DNA from 2 places in the Rhodovulum sulfidophilum DSM 1374 genome. Region 1 is predicted to be linked to the other one. Evidence: riboswitches for the same ligand, from Rfam matches in the RefSeq annotation. Region 1 holds a riboswitch; the other holds the start of a gene.
What was found. Region 1 has a riboswitch for thiamine pyrophosphate ahead of thiM (hydroxyethylthiazole kinase). Riboswitches for the same ligand answer to the same signal wherever they lie in the genome.
Positions count from the first base shown of each region.

Region 2: linked by a shared signal. The riboswitch ahead of thiB (thiamine ABC transporter substrate binding subunit) and the one ahead of thiM (hydroxyethylthiazole kinase) in region 1 are both predicted to bind thiamine pyrophosphate.

Region 1 is NZ_CP015418.1:2,311,591-2,319,724, forward strand. It holds gene A6W98_RS10935 (nitrite/sulfite reductase) at 1-1,107, opposite strand, end outside; gene A6W98_RS10940 (DUF2849 domain-containing protein) at 1,110-1,427, opposite strand; gene cysG (siroheme synthase CysG) at 1,424-2,794, opposite strand; gene A6W98_RS10950 (M1 family metallopeptidase) at 3,057-5,015, shown strand; gene thiE (thiamine phosphate synthase) at 5,241-5,855, opposite strand; gene thiM (hydroxyethylthiazole kinase) at 5,852-6,667, opposite strand; TPP riboswitch at 6,710-6,806, opposite strand; gene A6W98_RS10965 (RsmB/NOP family class I SAM-dependent RNA methyltransferase) at 7,020-8,134, shown strand, end outside.
Region 2 is NZ_CP015418.1:867,920-876,053, reverse strand. It holds gene aroC (chorismate synthase) at 1-993, opposite strand, end outside; TPP riboswitch at 1,137-1,239, shown strand; gene thiB (thiamine ABC transporter substrate binding subunit) at 1,280-2,278, shown strand; gene A6W98_RS04305 (ABC transporter permease family protein) at 2,254-3,828, shown strand; gene A6W98_RS04300 (thiamine ABC transporter ATP-binding protein) at 3,815-4,507, shown strand; gene A6W98_RS04295 (cytochrome c1) at 4,635-5,420, opposite strand; gene A6W98_RS04290 (cytochrome b) at 5,439-6,776, opposite strand; gene petA (ubiquinol-cytochrome c reductase iron-sulfur subunit) at 6,790-7,347, opposite strand; gene A6W98_RS04280 (hypothetical protein) at 7,648-7,938, opposite strand; gene A6W98_RS04275 (alpha/beta fold hydrolase) at 8,130-8,134, shown strand, end outside.

The sequences.
Region 1 (8,134 bases):
CTGGCGGTGGCTGATCCGGATCTCGTCATAGCCATAGGTCTCGGCCAGATCGGCGATGACCCGCATCTGATCGGCGCTGGCATCGCCCGGCTGCTGACCGGGCGTCTTCAGCGAGACGGTGACGATGGCATGATCCTCGCGCCGGTGGGCGGCAAGGTTGGTGTCGGCCCAGGCCCGGAATGCGGGGCTGCCAGGCGGGATCGCGGTGCCGCCCGCGCGGAACCCGGGCGCGCGGAAGGCCGCGCGGATGTCGGCCAGGGCGGCCTCTGCGCCGGGGAACTCGGTCCGGGTCTCGGCAAAGCGCGCCTCGACCAGATCGCGGATGGTGTCGAGCCCCATCTCGTGGACCGCGATCTTGATCCGGGCCTTGTACTTGTTGTCGCGACGGCCGAGCTGGTTGTAGACCCCCAGCACCGCCTCGATATAGGGCACCAGATCCGCCTCGGGCAGGAAGTCGCGGATCACCCGGCCGATCATCGGGGTGCGGCCGAGACCGCCGCCGACGCTGACCTGAAAGCCCTGGGCTCCGTCCCGCGCGACGACGCGCAGCCCGATGTCATGGGCCCGGGTCACGGCGCGGTCGGCGGTGGCGCCGGTGATCGCGATCTTGAACTTGCGCGGCAGGTACTGGAACTCGGGGTGATCGCTCGACCATTGCCGCAACAGCTCGGCATAGGGGCGCGGATCGGCGATCTCGTCGGCGGCGGCGCCCGCGAAATGGTCCGAGGTCACGTTGCGCACGCAATTGCCCGAGGTCTGGATCGCATGCATGCCGACATCGGCCAGCGCGTCCAGCATGTCGGGCACGTCGCGGAGTTTCGGCCAGTTGAACTGGATGTTCTGGCGGGTGGTGAAATGGCCGTAGCCGCGATCCCAGCGTTCCGAGATCGCCGCAAGCTGGCGCATCTGGCGCGCATCGAGCGTGCCATAGGGAATGGCCACGCGCAGCATGTAGGCGTGAAGCTGCAGATAAAGCCCGTTCATCAGCCGGAGCGGCTTGAACTCGTCCTCGGTCAGGCGGCCGTCGATCCGGCGCGCGACCTGGTCGCGGAACTGGCGCACGCGGTCGCGCACGAAACTCTCGTCGAAATCGGAATAGGCGTACATCGTCACTCTCCGGGGCGTTGGTCGGGGCGTTGGTCGGGGCGGTCCGACGCGTGGGCCGGGCCACGGACGCGGAAGACCTCGCGGAAATGCAGCGGCGCGGGGCCCTGGGGGGCGGTCGCGACCTCGGCGAGATAGGGGCCGACGACGCGGCCGGATTCCGCCTCGGCCTCGGCCAGCCGGGCCTGGGCTGTGGCCGGGTCGTCCAGCACCTCGGCCTCGCGGATCGTGGCCGACCAGCGGCCTTGGGCGGTGCGCCAGACCGGATGGCCCTCGAACAGGTCGTTGGCGGTGACGACGCTGGGGTTGAAACGGCGCTTCATCGGGCGGCCTCCTGCAGCAGGGGAAGCGACCGGGCGGCCGCGCGAGGGGCCAGACCCAGCAGGATGACGGCGGGGCCGGTCAGCCCGGCCGAGGCGATCTCGGTCGCCAGCGTGCCCAGCGTCGCGGCCAGGATGCGTTCCTCGGGGCGGCCGGCATTCTCGACCACGCTGACCGGGGTCGCGGCCTCGGCGCCATGCATCATCAGCCGCCCCTGGAGGAAGCGCGCGGCGCGCTTGCCCATGTAGATCGCGGCGACCGCGCCCGGCCGGGCGAGCGTGGCCCAGTCGTGATCGGCAAGGCCATTCACGTCATGCCCGGTCAGCACCCGCAAGTCCGAATTGCGGCCGCGCCGGGTCAGGCTCTGGCCAAGGCTTGCCGCGGCGGCCGAGGCGGCGGTCAGTCCCGGCACCACCGACCAGGCGATGCCCGCGGCCTCGCAGGCCTCGATCTCTTCGTCGAGCCGCCCGAAGACCGAGGGATCGCCCGCCTTCAGCCGCACCACGACAAGACCCTCGGCGGCGCGCCCGACGATCAGGCGGTTGATCTCTTCCTGCGGCGTCGAGGGGCCGAAGCCGGTCTTGCCGGCCTCGACGATCTCGGCCTCGCGGCGGGCAAGCTCCAGGATCGGTGCCGGCACCAGCCGGTCGTGGATCACCACATCGGCGCGGTCGAGCGCGCGGCGGGCGCGCATGGTCAGATCGTCCGGATCGCCGGGGCCCGCGCCGACGAACAGCACCTCGCCCACGGCCGGGCGGGCGGCCTTGTGGGCCTCGAGCAGCCGGTCGAGCGGTTCCGGCGCCCGGCCGTCGAGTGCGCCGTCGAACACCGCCGCCCAGAAGCCGCGGCGGGCGCGCCCCTGGGGCAGGGCCTCGGCCTCGGGGCGGAAGGCATTGGCCGCGCGCACGCGGGCGCCCAGACCGGCGGGAAGCCAGGCCTCGAGACCGGCCTTGATCTTGCGGGCCAGAACCGGCGCCGCGCCCTCGGTGCCGATCGCCACCACCACCGGGTCGCGGTCGACCATGGCGGGGGTGATGAAGGCGCTGTCCTCGCGATTGTCGACGATGTTGAACAGCACGCCGGCGGCGCGGGCGAGACCTGCGACGCGCGCATCCTCGGTGGCATCGTCGGTCGCGGCATAGACCAGCCGCGCGCCGTCGAGATCGGCCGCCTCGACGGGCCGCGCGACCCAGCTGAGACGCCCCTCGGCCTGCCAGTCGAGGATCTTCGGGTCGGCCTCTGCGGCATGGACCGCGATCCGGGCGCGGGTCTTGAGCAGCAGGCGCAGCTTGGCCAGCGCGGTCTCGCCGCCGCCGGAAACCACGATCCGCGCGCCCTCGCTGCGCAGGAAGATGGGGAAGAACTGCATCGGGCACTCCCTGAGAATTTTGCAGCAGTAGAACAAAATTCTCCGCAGAAGGCGATAACCCTGGTTGAAAAGGGTCGTATCTCCGGTTGTGACGCCGGTGGTGGGCGAATTTCCCGATACGACCCTCTGGCGTGGAAACCTGCCCGGTTTCCGCGTGGCGGGACGAATGGCGGTCCGGCCCGCGACGGGCGCGCAATCCGCTGGCTCTGCGGCCGAACCGGGCCTAACCTTTTCCGGCATGTTCCTGTCCGGAGGTTGTCCGATGCGTCTTCGCCGTCTTGTTCTGGCCGCCATCCCGGTTCTCGCCGCGCTGGGCGGGGTGCCGGAGACGGCCGCTCTGGCCGGGCCGCATGGCGAGATGCTGGGCGAGGAGGCGGTGCGGCTGAACCTCGATCCGGCCAGCGGCGCGCTGACGCTCGATGCGCGCCTGCCCGCGCCGCAGGGCGATGTGGCCTTGCCCAGGCAGGACTGGCTGAGCGTCGAGACGCTTCTGATCGGCGGCGAGCCGAGCCCGCTGCCCGCCTCGGGGGTGATCCGGGCGGCGCGGCATATGGGGCGTTCGGTGACGGTCCGGCTGAGCGGGACCCTGCCCGAGCTGTCGCCCGGGATCGAGGCGGCGGGGCGCGGAGAGACCGCCAGCTATCTTCTGGGCTCGGGCTGGCTGCCGGTCGATGCGGCGCCCCGCGCGCGTTTCGAGCTGAGCCTCGAGGTGCCCCCGGGCTGGCGCCCGGCCGCGACCGGCAGGCTGTCCGACGAGCGGGTGCATCCCGACGGCCGCCGGGCCGATTTCGTCTTCACCGGGCGGGCCGGCGATCTCGGGGTCTTCGCGGGGCGCTATGCGGTGAACGAGGCGATGCATCGCGGGCTTCGACTGCGCACCTATTTCGAGCCCCGCGACGCGGCCTTCTCGCCGGCCTATATCGCGGCGGCCGCTGGCTATATCGACCGCTATTCCGACGCGATCGGCCCCTATCCCTATGACGGCTTCTCGGTGGTTTCGGCGCCGATCCCGGTGGGGCTCGGGCTGCCGGGGATGACCTATGTCAGCCAGGCGATCCTCGGCCATGGCTACATGCGGGGCCGGTCGCTTGCGCATGAGGTGCTGCATTCCTGGTGGGGCAATGCGGTCGGGGTCGATTACCGGCGCGGCAACTGGAGCGAGGGGCTGACCACCTACATGGCCGATTACGCCCTGGCCGAGGAGGCGGGCGCGGCCGAGGCGCGCGAGATGCGGCTGGGCTGGCTGCGCGATCTCGCGGCGCTGCCCGCCGCCGAGGACCGCCCGCTGACCGAGTTCCGCGCCGCCGCGCATGGCGCGCGCCAGGCGGTCGGCTATGGCAAGGCGGCCTTCCTGTTTCACATGCTCAGGGCCGAGCTCGGGGAAGAAGACTGGCAGGCGGGGCTGCGCCGCTTCTATCGGGAACGCTACGACCGGGTGGCGGCCTGGCATCATCTGCGCGCCGGTTTCGAGGCCGCCAGCGGGCGCGATCTGCGCTGGTTCTTCGATCAGTGGCTGACCCGGAGCGGGCTGCCCGCGCTGCGGATCGAGGCGGCCGAACCCGAGGGGCGCAAGCTGCATCTGGTGGTCGGCCAGTCCGCGCCTTTCTATCGGCTGCGCGTGCCGGTGACGGTCGAGACTGAGGCGGGGGCCGAGCGCCATATCGTGGCGCTCGACGGTGCCCGCGCCGAGGTCACGCTGGCGCTGGCCGCAAGACCGCGCGCGGTCGCGGTCGATCCCGATTTCGAGTTGGCGCGGGAGCTGGCCCCGGGCGAGGTGCCGCCGATGCTGGGCGATCTCTTCGCCGGTCCCGACCCCGCGCTGCTGGCGCTGGGCGAGGGCGCCGGGGCGGCGGCGGCGGCGCTTGGCCCGCGGCTGCTGCATGGCGCGCCGCGGCTGGTCGATGCGGCGGCGGCCGAGGCTGCGCCGGTGCTGGTCGTGCTCGGCTCCGGTGCCGAGGTGGCGGCCTGGCGCCGCGCGCATCTCTCCGCGCCCGCCCCCTGGAGCATGGATGCGGGCCGCGCCCGCGCCTGGGTCGAGCGCGATGCCCGCGGGCGGCTGATCGGTTTTCTCTCGGCCGACCGGACGGAGGATCTGCTGCCCGAGCTGGGGGGGCTGCGCTATCAGGCGGGCCAAAGCTATGCTGCCTTCGCCGATGGCGCCCGGGTGGCGGCGGGCGACTGGCCGGCCGGGGCCTCCGGACTGCGCCGCCGTTTCGACTGAGCGGGCAGCGCTGCGACCGTCCGCTGCGGATCGGGTCGGTGCCGCCTCGGGCAGGTTTTCCGTGCCTGAGGACTTTCTTGATCCGCCGTCCCGTGACCCGGCCTGGACCGGTTGCGTTCATCGGATGCCGGCCATCCTCGGGCTGTTGCCTTTGCCGTAATCGTCCCCGTGCCGGAGCGCGACGCCATCCCACGAGGGGGCACCGGCATCGCGCTCCGGCCGGTCTCAGGCGTTCCTCCAGGCCCCTGCCAGCGCGCGGGCGGCGGCCTCGGGATCGGAGGCGGCCGAGATCGCCGAGACGACGGCCATGCCCGCGGCTCCGGCCGCCTTGAGCGCGTGTGCATCGCCCGCGCCGACGCCGCCGATGGCGACGCAGGGCAGCGCGCTCGCCGCCGCGATCCGCGCCAGCCCGCCAAGGCCGAGCGGTGCTGCGTGATCGGGTTTGGTGGCGGTCGCCCGCACCGGCCCGACGCCGAGATAATCGACGACACCGGCAGGTATCGCGCCGAGATGCGCCATGGCTTCGACCGACAGGCCCAGAAGCCGCCCCGGCCCCAGTGCCCGGCGCAGCGCCAGCGGAGAGCCGTCGGACTGGCCGACATGAAGCCCGTCCGCCCCCGAGGCCAGCACCACCTCGAGCCGGTCGTTCACGATCAGCGGAACGCCGCGCCGGGCCAGCTCGGGTTTCAGCGCGCGGACCAGCTCGATCAGCGCATCGTCCCCGGCCTTCTTGTCGCGCAGCTGCACCATGGTCGCGCCGCCCCGGACCGCGGCCAGAACCAGCTCGGGCGAGGCGCCGTCGGGGGTCACGAAATAGACCGGAAGCCTGCCGCGGATCATGCCGCGCTTACCCGGGCGCCGCGCTCGAGCGTCTCGGGCGTCATCGCATGAAGCGCATCGATCAGCGCCACCGCAAAGCTGCCCGGCCCGGCCGCGCCCTCGGCCGCCTGTTCGCCCGCCAGCCCGAAACAGGCCAGCGCCGCGACGGTCGCCTCGGCGCGGTCGCCGCCGCCGGCCAGGAAGGCCGCGACCAGTGCCGTCAGCGAACAGCCCAGCGCGGTGACCTTCGGCATCAGCGGATGGCCGTTGGCGATACGCCAGGCCCGTGCGCCATCGGTCACGTAATCGACCGGCCCGGTGACCGCGACCACGGCCCAGCTCCGCTCTGCCAGCGCCCGTGCCGCGGCTTCGGCGGCCTCGACGGTATCGGCGCTGTCGGCGCCCCGGCCGCGCGCCTCGACCCCGGCCAGGGCCAGGATTTCCGAGGCATTGCCCCGGATCACCGTCGGTTCGAAGGCCATGAGATCGCCGCAAAGCGCCTGCCGGTAGCTGGTGGCGCCGACCGCGACGGGGTCGAGCACCCAGGGCAGCCCCGCCGCCCGCGCCGCAGCGGCCGCGGCCCGCATCCCCGTCGCCCAGCCGGGCGAGGGCGTGCCGATATTGATCGAAAGCGCCTGTGCCAGCGGTGTGAACTCGCCGGTTTCCTCGGCCGCATGCACCATCGCCGGCGAGGCGCCCGCCGCCAGCAGCACATTCGCGGCCACGTTCATGGCGACGAAATTGGTGATGCACTGCACCAGGGGCGCGCGTTCGCGCATCGCGGCCAGATGCTCTGCGGGCGTTCGAATCGGGTGGTCTGCGGGGGGATGCATCGCGGTCCTCCTTGGGGGGCGGGCAGACGCATCGGTCCCGTCGGGACACGGCACGCGACTTCCTCCGCCAGCATGATCTGGTTCAGGTTCTAAGGGTGCTTCTCAGCCCGGATCGGTCCGGACGCCCCTGTCACGGCTGCCAGCAAACCACGTCCTTGCGCGGATGGAAAGTCCTCTGGCGGCGGCCGCGGCTTGCCAGCGCCGAATGCGGCTGCCAGAAGGCGGGCAGGCGACGGCCCCGGAGGGCGTGGAGCCAGGCGAAAAAAGGCGCGAAGGAGCCAGGGATGACGGGGCGCGAGGCAGGGGCCAGTGATGGCGGGCGCAGGTTTATCCGGACCGTGCGGGGGGCGAGATGACGCCCGCGGCGCGGATCGCGGCGGCGGCCGAGCTGCTCGATGCCTGGCGCGCGGGCGCGCCGGCCGAAAAGCTGCTGACCACCTGGGCGCGGCAGAACCGCTTTGCCGGATCGAAGGACCGCGCCGCGATCCGCGATCATGTCTTCGATGCGATCCGCTGCCTGCGCTCCTTCGCCGCGCTGGGCGGGGCCGCGACCGGGCGCGGGCTTATGCTGGGGATGCTGCGCGCCGCGGGCACCGATCCCGACACCGTCTTCACCGGCCTGGGCCATGCCCCGGCGCCTTTGGGGCCGGAGGAACGCGCCCCGGGGCCGGCGCTTGCCGATCTGCCCGAGCCGGTCGCCTGCGATTGCCCCGAGGCGCTGGAGCGGCTGCTGCGCGAGAGCCTGGGGGCCGATTTCCGTCCGGTGATGGAGCGGCTCCGGCAGCGCGCCCCGGTGTTCCTGCGGGTCAATACGCGTCTGGGCGACCCCGCTTCGGTGGCGGCGCGGCTGGCCGGGGAGGGGGTCGAGACCCGCCCGCATGCGCTCTCGCCCACAGCGCTGGAGGTGGTGGCGGGCGCGCGCCGGGTGCATCTGTCGCGTGCCTTTGCCGAGGGGCTGGTCGAATTGCAGGATGCTGCCTCGCAGGCGGTGGCCGACATGATGCCGCTGGCCGAGGGCGCGCGGGTGCTCGACTATTGCGCGGGCGGCGGCGGCAAGACGCTGGCGATGGCCGCGCGCGGGGGCGCCCGGCATTTCGCCCATGACGCGGCGCCGCAGCGGATGCGCGATCTGCCCGCGCGGGCCGAACGGGCAGGGGTCGCGGTGCACTGTCTCGACGGTACCGCGCTGGGGGAGGCCGCCCCCTTCGATCTGGTGCTGTGCGATGTGCCCTGTTCGGGCAGCGGTGCCTGGCGCCGGAGCCCGGAGGCCAAATGGCGCACCAGCCCTGCCGATCTCGCCCGGTTGACCGCGCTGCAGGAAGAAATTCTCGGTCGCGCGGCCGGATTGGTGGCGCCGGGCGGGCATCTTGCCTATGCGACCTGTTCGCTGCTTGCCGCCGAGAACGGTGCACGGATCGGCCGGTTTCTCGCCGCCTTCCCGGGCTGGGTGCTCAGTTCCGAACGACG
Region 2 (8,134 bases), 1.4 Mb from region 1:
GACGCAGGGGTCATGGCGACCCTTGGTGACGATCTCGGTCTCTTCGCCCGTTCTGGTGATGGTCCGCCGCGGCGTCAGGATCGAGGATGTCGGCTTGACCGCGAAGCGGACCACCACGTCCTGACCCGTCGAGATGCCGCCCAGAATGCCGCCGGCATGGTTCGAGGCATAGACAGGACCGTCGGGGCCCATGGTGATCTCGTCGGCATTCTCGACCCCGCTCAGCGCCGCCACCGCCATGCCATCGCCGATCTCGACGCCCTTCACGGCATTGATGCTCATCATCGCGGCCGCCAGATCGGTGTCGAGCTTGCCGTAGACCGGCGCGCCGAGACCCGCGGGCACGCCCGAAGCCACCACCTCGACCACCGCGCCGACCGAATTGCCGGCCTTGCGCAGCGCGTCGATATGGCCTTCCCATTCCGCCGCCGCCAGCCTGTCGGGCGCCCAGAACGGGTTGCGCTCGATCTCGTCGGCATCGAACCGGGCGCGGTCGATGGCATGGGGGCCGATCTGCACCATGTAGCCGGAAATCCTCAGATCCGGCGCCAGTGCCGCCAGCGCGGCCCGCGCCACGCCGCCCGCCGCGACCCTGGCCGCGGTCTCGCGCGCCGAGGACCGGCCACCGCCCCGATAATCGCGGATGCCGTATTTCTGCCAGTAGGTGATGTCGGCATGGCCGGGCCGGAAGGTCCGAGCGATCTCGCCGTAATCCTTCGAGCGCTGATCGGTGTTGCGGATCATCAGCTGGATCGGCGTGCCGGTGCTTTGCCCCTCGAACACGCCCGACAGGATCTCGACCGCATCGGGCTCGCGGCGCTGGGTGGTAAAGCGGTTCTGGCCGGGCCGCCGCCGGTCGAGCCAGTGCTGCAGCATCGCCGCATCGATCGCGATGCCGGGCGGACAGCCGTCGACCGTGGCGCCAAGCGCGGGCCCGTGGCTTTCGCCCCAGGTGGTGACGCGGAACAGATGGCCGAAGGTGTTCAGGCTCATGGGGCGATCTCCTTTGGCCCATGGGCATAACCGCCGGAGGTCGGCCTCTCAAGAGCTTTGGCCCCCGGCCGTTCATGGCAGCCGGCCTGACAGGCGGCCCCGGGGGGTTTGGCTTGCGCAGCCCGGGGCGGGGCGCTAGCGTGGCGGCCACCTCGGGGTGCCCCAAAGGGGCTGAGATGCGCAACCCGCGAACCCGTTGAACCTGACCCGGTTAGAACCGGCGGAGGGAAGGCCCCTGGACAGATTTCCACCCTTGCCCGTCCGCCCCCATCTTTGGAGGAGGACCATGCGTATCCCGTTCCTTGCAGCGGCACTGGCCGCAACCGCCCTGCCCGCATCGGCGGCCGACCGGCCGGTGCTGACGGTCTACACCTATGAGAGTTTCGTGGCCGAATGGGGCCCCGGCCCGATCGTCGAGGCCGCCTTCGAGAAGACATGCGGCTGCGACCTGAATTTCGTGGCGGCGGGCGATGGCGCGGCGCTCCTGGCCCGGCTCCGGCTCGAAGGCGAACGGACCCGGGCCGACCTGGTGCTGGGCCTCGACACCAACCTCACCGCCGCCGCCGCCGAGACCGGGCTGTTCGCGCCGCATGACCAGGACCCCGACCGGCTCGATCTGCCGGTCGCCTGGAACGACCCGCTGTTCCTGCCCTATGACTGGAGCTATTTCGCCTTCGTCTACGACAAGACCCGGCTGCCGGAACCGCCCGAAAGCTTCGAGGCGCTGATCGCCGCGCCCGAGGATCTGAAGATCGTGATCCAGGACCCGCGCAGCTCGACCCCGGGACTGGGGCTGCTGCTCTGGGTCAGGGCCGCCTATGGCGAGCGCGCCCCCGAGATCTGGGAAGGGCTTGCACCGCATATCCTGACCGTCACCAAGGGCTGGACCGAATCCTACGGCCTGTTCATCGACGGCGAGGCCGACATGGCACTGTCCTATACCACCTCGCCCGCCTATCACCTGATCGCCGAAGATGACGATACCAAGGCCGCCGCCCGCTTCGACGAGGGCCATTACCTGCAGATCGAGGTGGCGGGCCTCCTGGCCTCCTCCGACCAGCCCGAGCTGGCCCGGCAATTCCTCGACTTCATGCTGACCGAGCCGTTCCAGGCGGCGATCCCCACCACCAACTGGATGTATCCCGCGGTCACGCCCGAAGCCGGGCTGCCGGCGGGCTTCGAGACCCTGATCCAGCCCGATACCGCGCTGCTCTTCCCCGCAGACGAGGCCGCCCGGGTCCGAGACGAGGCCCTCGCCGAATGGCGCGACGCGCTCAGCCGCTAGGCATCGCAACCGGGCTCGGGATCGGCGCCGCGGCACTGGCGCTGACGCTGGCGCTCGGCACCATCGCGGCCGTGGCCTGGCGCGCCGAGCCGGGCGGCGCCGGGCTTGGCGCCGCCGATCTGGCCGCGATACGCTTCACGCTTCTCCAGGCGCTGGCCTCGGCCGCGCTCAGCACCCTGCTGGCAGTGCCGGTGGCCCGGGCGCTGGCCCGGCGCCGCTTCCGGGGGCGGGGCGTGCTGATCACCCTTCTGGGCGCGCCCTTCATCCTGCCGGTCATCGTCGCGGTGATGGGCCTTCTGGCCGTCTTCGGCCGAAGCGGCCTTCTGTCCCACGCGCTCGCGCCGCTCGGACTGGGCCCGGTCGACATCTACGGCCCCTTCGGCGTGGTGCTGGCCCATGTCTTCTTCAACCTGCCGCTTGCCACAAGGCTGGTGCTGCAGGGCTGGCTGGCAATCCCGGCCGAGCGATTCCGGCTGGCCGCCGCCCTCGGCTTCGGCCCGGCCGAACGCTTTCGCCATCTCGAGCGCCCGATGCTGCGCGAGGTGCTGCCCGGCGCCTTCCTCGTCGTCTTCCTGATCTGCCTGACCAGCTTCGCGGTCGCCCTGACGCTGGGCGGCGGACCCCGCGCGACCACGATCGAGCTGGCGATCTACCAGGCCTTCCGCTTCGAATTCGACCTGGGCCGCGCCGCCTGGCTGGCGCTGATCCAGGTCGGGGTCTCGATCACGGCCGCGCTGGCGGCCTTTGCCATCGCGGTGCCGGGCGCCTTCGGCCCGGGGCTCGACCGCCCCGTGGCGCAGATCGGGCCGGACGGGCGCGGGTTGCGGCTGCAGGACATGGCCTGTCTCGGGCTGGCAGCGCTGTTCCTGATCCTGCCGCTTGCCATGGTGGCCCTGCGCGGCCTGCCGGGCCTCGCCGGTCTGCCCGCCTCGGTCTATGCCGCGGCGCTCCGCTCCATTGCCGTGGCACTCGGATCCGCGGCGCTGACACTGGCGCTGGCGCTGCCGATGGCCATCGCCATCGACCGGCTCGGCGGCCTGGCCGGCCGGACGATACAGGCGGCGGGCACGCTCACCATTGCCGCCTCGCCGCTGGTGATGGGGACCGGGCTTTTCATCCTGCTCTTCCCGCTGGCCGATCCGCGGCTTCTGGCGCTGCCGGTCACCGCGACCGTCAATGCCGCGATGAGCCTGCCCTTCGCACTGCGCGCCCTGGTGCCGACCGTGGCCGAGGCCGAACGCAGCCATGGCCGCCTCGCCGACAGTCTCGGCATGACCGGGCGGGCGCGGCTCAGGCTGATGCTGCTGCCGCGCCTGCGCCGGCCCATAGGCTTCACGCTCGGGCTTTCCGCCGCGCTCTCGATGGGCGATCTGGGCGTGATCGCGCTGTTTTCCGACCCGGGCCATGCCACCCTGCCGCTGCAGCTTTACGGGCTGATGGCGGCCTACCAGATGGACAGCGCGGCCGCCGCCGGCCTCCTGCTGCTGGTGCTCAGCCTCGGGCTGTTCTGGATCTTCGACCGCGGAGGACGCGCCCGTGCTGAACCTTGAGGGCCTCGCCATCCGGCAGGGCAATTTCGTGCTCGAAGCAGACCTGACCGTCGCGCCGGGCCGGATCGTGGCGCTGCTCGGGCCCTCGGGCGCGGGCAAGTCGACGCTGCTCGACAGCATCGCGGGCTTTCTCGCGCCCGATCGCGGCCGGGTGCTCTGGCAAGGCAGCGATCTCGGCCCGCTTGCCCCCGGCGACAGGCCGCTTTCGGTGCTGTTTCAGGACAACAACCTCTTTCCGCACCTGAGCGCGGCCGGGAATGTCGGGCTAGGCCTCCGGCCCGACCTGCGTCTGACCCCGGCCCAGAGCCGCGCGGTCGAGGCCGCGCTCGACCGGGTCGGGCTCGGTGGGCTCGGCGAGCGGAAACCGGCCGCGCTCTCGGGCGGGCAACGCGGTCGGGTTGCACTGGCGCGAATGCTGCTGCGCAACCGACCTCTGATGCTGCTCGACGAACCCTTCGCGGCGCTCGGCCCCGCGCTCAAGGCCGAGATGCTCGCTCTCGTGGCCGAGCTCGCCCGCGAGACCGATGCCACCGTGCTGTTCGTGACGCATGACCCGGCCGATGCCCGCGCCATCGCGGACGAAACCGTCCTGGTGGCCGAGGGCCGGGCCCATCCGCCCCGGCCGACCGAAAGGCTTCTGGCCGACCCGCCGCCCGCGCTTCGCGCCTATCTGGGCTGAGCCGCTCTCATCTTCTTCTTGGAAGAAATACCCCGCCACGGCCGGATGCGCACGACCCCGCCGGGACCGGTCAAAACGAAAAACGCGCCCCGAAGGGCGCGTTTCCGTCAACCGGAGGTCCGGGAGATCAGATCTGCTTCTTGGGCTTGTAGGGGGCCCAGAGACGCTTGTTGGTGAGGTAGAGCAGAACCGTCAGCACGCCCAGGAACAGGACGGAGATCACGCCCGCTTCCTTGCGCGCCATCAGCTTGGGCTCGGCGGTCCACATCAGGAAGGCCGCGATGTCCTTGGCTTCCTGTTCCATGGTCGCCTCGGTGCCGTCGGCATATTCGACATCATCGCCGAAAAGCTGCGGCGGCATCGCGCTCCAGCCGGTCGAGAAGACCGGGTTCTGATAGTAGAGCGTGCCGGCCTCTTCCTTGGTCTCGTCGGTGAAGGCGAGCAGGTAGGAAGTGATGTATTCCGGTCCGCCCATGCCCTTGAAGAACTGCGAGATCCCGGTGCCGAGAGGCCCGTGGAAACCGGCCCGGCCCTTCGCCATCAGGCTGAGGTCGGGCGCGCCCGGATAGGTGCCCTCGGGGAAGTGATCCGTGGGCTTGGCCGTCCGGTAATCGTCGAGCTCGGGGTCGAAGACCTCGAAGGTCTCGGCATAGGCCCGCATCGCATCGTCGCTGAGCGACGGCCCGCCAGGCTCGGAGAGCGAGCGCAGCGGCACGAATTTCAGCCCGTGACAGACCGAGCAGATCTGGGTGTAGATCTGCAGCCCGCGTTGCAGCTGGGCCTGATCGTATTTGCCGAAGGGGCCCTCGAACGAGAACTTGTAGTCCGTCACGTGACCGCCTTCGGCCGCCCAGGCGCCACCCGCCCCAAGCGTCAGGGCGGTCAGGGCAGTGATCGTCAGTTTCTTGAACATCTTATCCGATCCCTTCTCTCACTCGGCCGGGGTGGCTGTGCCGGCCGCGGCGCCGTCGCCGTAATGGGCGTTGAAGTCTTCCTCGATGGTTTCCGGAAGCGGCTCCGGCTTCTCGATCACGCCCAGAACCGGCAGGATCACGAGGAAATAGGCGAACCAGTAGGCCGCGCCCACCAGCGAGATATTGGCATAGACCGCCTCGGCCGGCATGCCGCCCGCCCAGGTCAGCACCACGAAATCGACCACGAACAGCCAGAAGGCGATGCGGAACTGCGGACGGAAGCGGCCCGAGCGCACATTCGAGGTGTCGAGCCAGGGCACCAGCGCCATGACCAGGATCGAGCCGAACATCGCCAGCACGCCGAAGAACTTGGCATTGACGACACCGAAGGTCAGCCAGTCGGCGATCATCACCACCCAGACATCGCCGGTGAAGGCCCGCAGGATCGCGTAGAAGGGCAGGAAGTACCATTCCGGCACGATATGCGTCGGCGTCTGGAGCGGGTTCGCCTCGATGTAGTTGTCGGGGTGACCCAGATAGTTCGGCATGAAGCCGACGATGGCGAAGAACACCAAGAGGACGACGCCAAGCGCGAACAGGTCCTTCATGACGAAATAGGGCCAGAAGGGCAGCGTGTCCTTTTCGGCCTCGTCCTTCGAGCCGCGGCGGACCTCAACACCCGTGGGGTTCGAGTTGCCGGTGGTGTGGAAGGCCCAGACGTGGACGATCGACAGCCCGAGGATCACGAAGGGAATCAGGTAGTGCAGCGAGAAGAAGCGGTTCAGCGTGGCATTGCCCACGGCCGGTCCGCCCAGCAGCCATTGCTGGATGTCGTGACCGATCCACGGGATGGCGCCGAACAGACCGGTGATCACGGTCGCGCCCCAGAAGGACATCTGACCCCAGGGCAGAACGTAGCCCATGAACGCGGTCGCCATCATCGCCAGATAGATCAGGATGCCGATGATCCAGGTCACCTCACGGGGCGACTTGTACGAGCCGTAATAAAGGCCGCGGAAGATGTGCAGGTAGACCGCGACGAAGAACAGCGAGGCGCCGTTCGAGTGCAGGTAGCGCAGGAAGTGGCCACCATTCACGTTGCGCATGATATGTTCGACCGACGCGAAGGCGATGTCGACATGCGCCGCGTAATGCATCGCCAGGACGATCCCGGTGACGATCTGCAGCACTAGGGTGAAAAACAGCACCACGCCCCAGATCCACATCCAGTTGAGGTTCTTGGGGGTGGGAATCATCAGGGTATCGTAGAGCAGGCCGATGACCGGCAGGCGCCGCTCCAGCCATTTCTCGGGGGCCGACCCCGGCTCGTAGTGGTCGTGAGGAATGCGGGACATTCAGGGGGCTCCCTTAACCGAGTTGGATGGTCGTCTCGTCCACGAAGGACGCAACCGGGATGTACATGTTCTCGGGCGCGGGGCCCTTGCGGATACGACCGGCGGAATCGTAATGCGAGCCGTGGCAGGGGCAGAACCACCCGCCGAAGTCACCGGACTGGTTGCCGATCGGAACGCAGCCGAGATGGGTGCAGACGCCGATCATCACCAGCCACTTGCCCTCTTCGTCCATCGTCCGGTTCTCGTCCGTGGCCTCACCCGGTTTGTTCGGGTTGCGCGAGTTGTTGTCGCGGAGGTCGTCCAGCGGGATCGAGCGCGCCAGTTCGATATCTTCGGGAGTGCGCAGGCGAACGAATACCGGCTTGCCGAGAAACTTGACAGTAATCTGCTGGCCTTCGGACACCGACGAGACGTCGACCCGGATCGAGCTCAGCGCCTGAACGTCGGCGGAGGGGTTCATCTGATTGACGAGGGGCCAGATCGCCGCCCCTGCGGTCACGGCACCGGCGCCCGCCGTGGCATAGTAAAGGAAGTCTCGGCGGGTGCCGTCATGATCTTCTGCGTGCGACACGAGAATATCTCCTTTCCAGGACCGGGTCGCCCCGGTCGATTCGAAAAACAGGCCAAGGGAATCCTGGGCCGTTTACCAGACTTACCTAGCCCCGGCAGGAAAATTGCGTCCAGCGGACATAGCCGCGCAGCGACGGCGGAGGCACAGACGGATTCCGGTCGCCCGCCGTATACCGCGCAGCGGACAATCCAGCCAGAGGAAATCGGGTTCTTAGACCCGTTCTGAGACGTTCAACCGCATCCTCAGGCACTGTTTCACGCCCTCTTTGCAGTCGTTTCGGCCTCTGTCGTCTGCCGCGCCCTATACCCGGCGGACCCGGAGCCGACCCAGGGCCGAGGCGTCGATCTCGACCCCCGGACCGGTGTCGCCCAGACGGAAGGTGCGCCGCATCCGGGCGCCTCCGCTCACCTGTTCTTGATCGCGGCGGAAGGCCAGACCCTCGCCGAGCTCGTCCATCGCATCCTCATGGCGCTGGTCGCGGCGCAGCCCGTTCTGGCTTTTCGACAGGGCATAGGCGGCCAGGGCCACTGCGCCATAACGCAGGCCATAGCGCAGCGCGACGGTCGCGATCGGGGCAAGGGGCAGGGGCATCTCGGGCGCTCTCCTCGTCTGACGCCATGAATGATAGGCTTCGGGGCGGGTCCTGTCCATTGCCTTGGCCGGGCGCCGGTGGGGACCCGCTCGGAACGGCCCGGTCGCATGCGGGGAAAGCAACGCCGGGGCGCCCTTGTTGCCCTCCCCTGTCCGGCCTGCTATCCGAGCCCGGAACGAAGAGGGAACATATGCA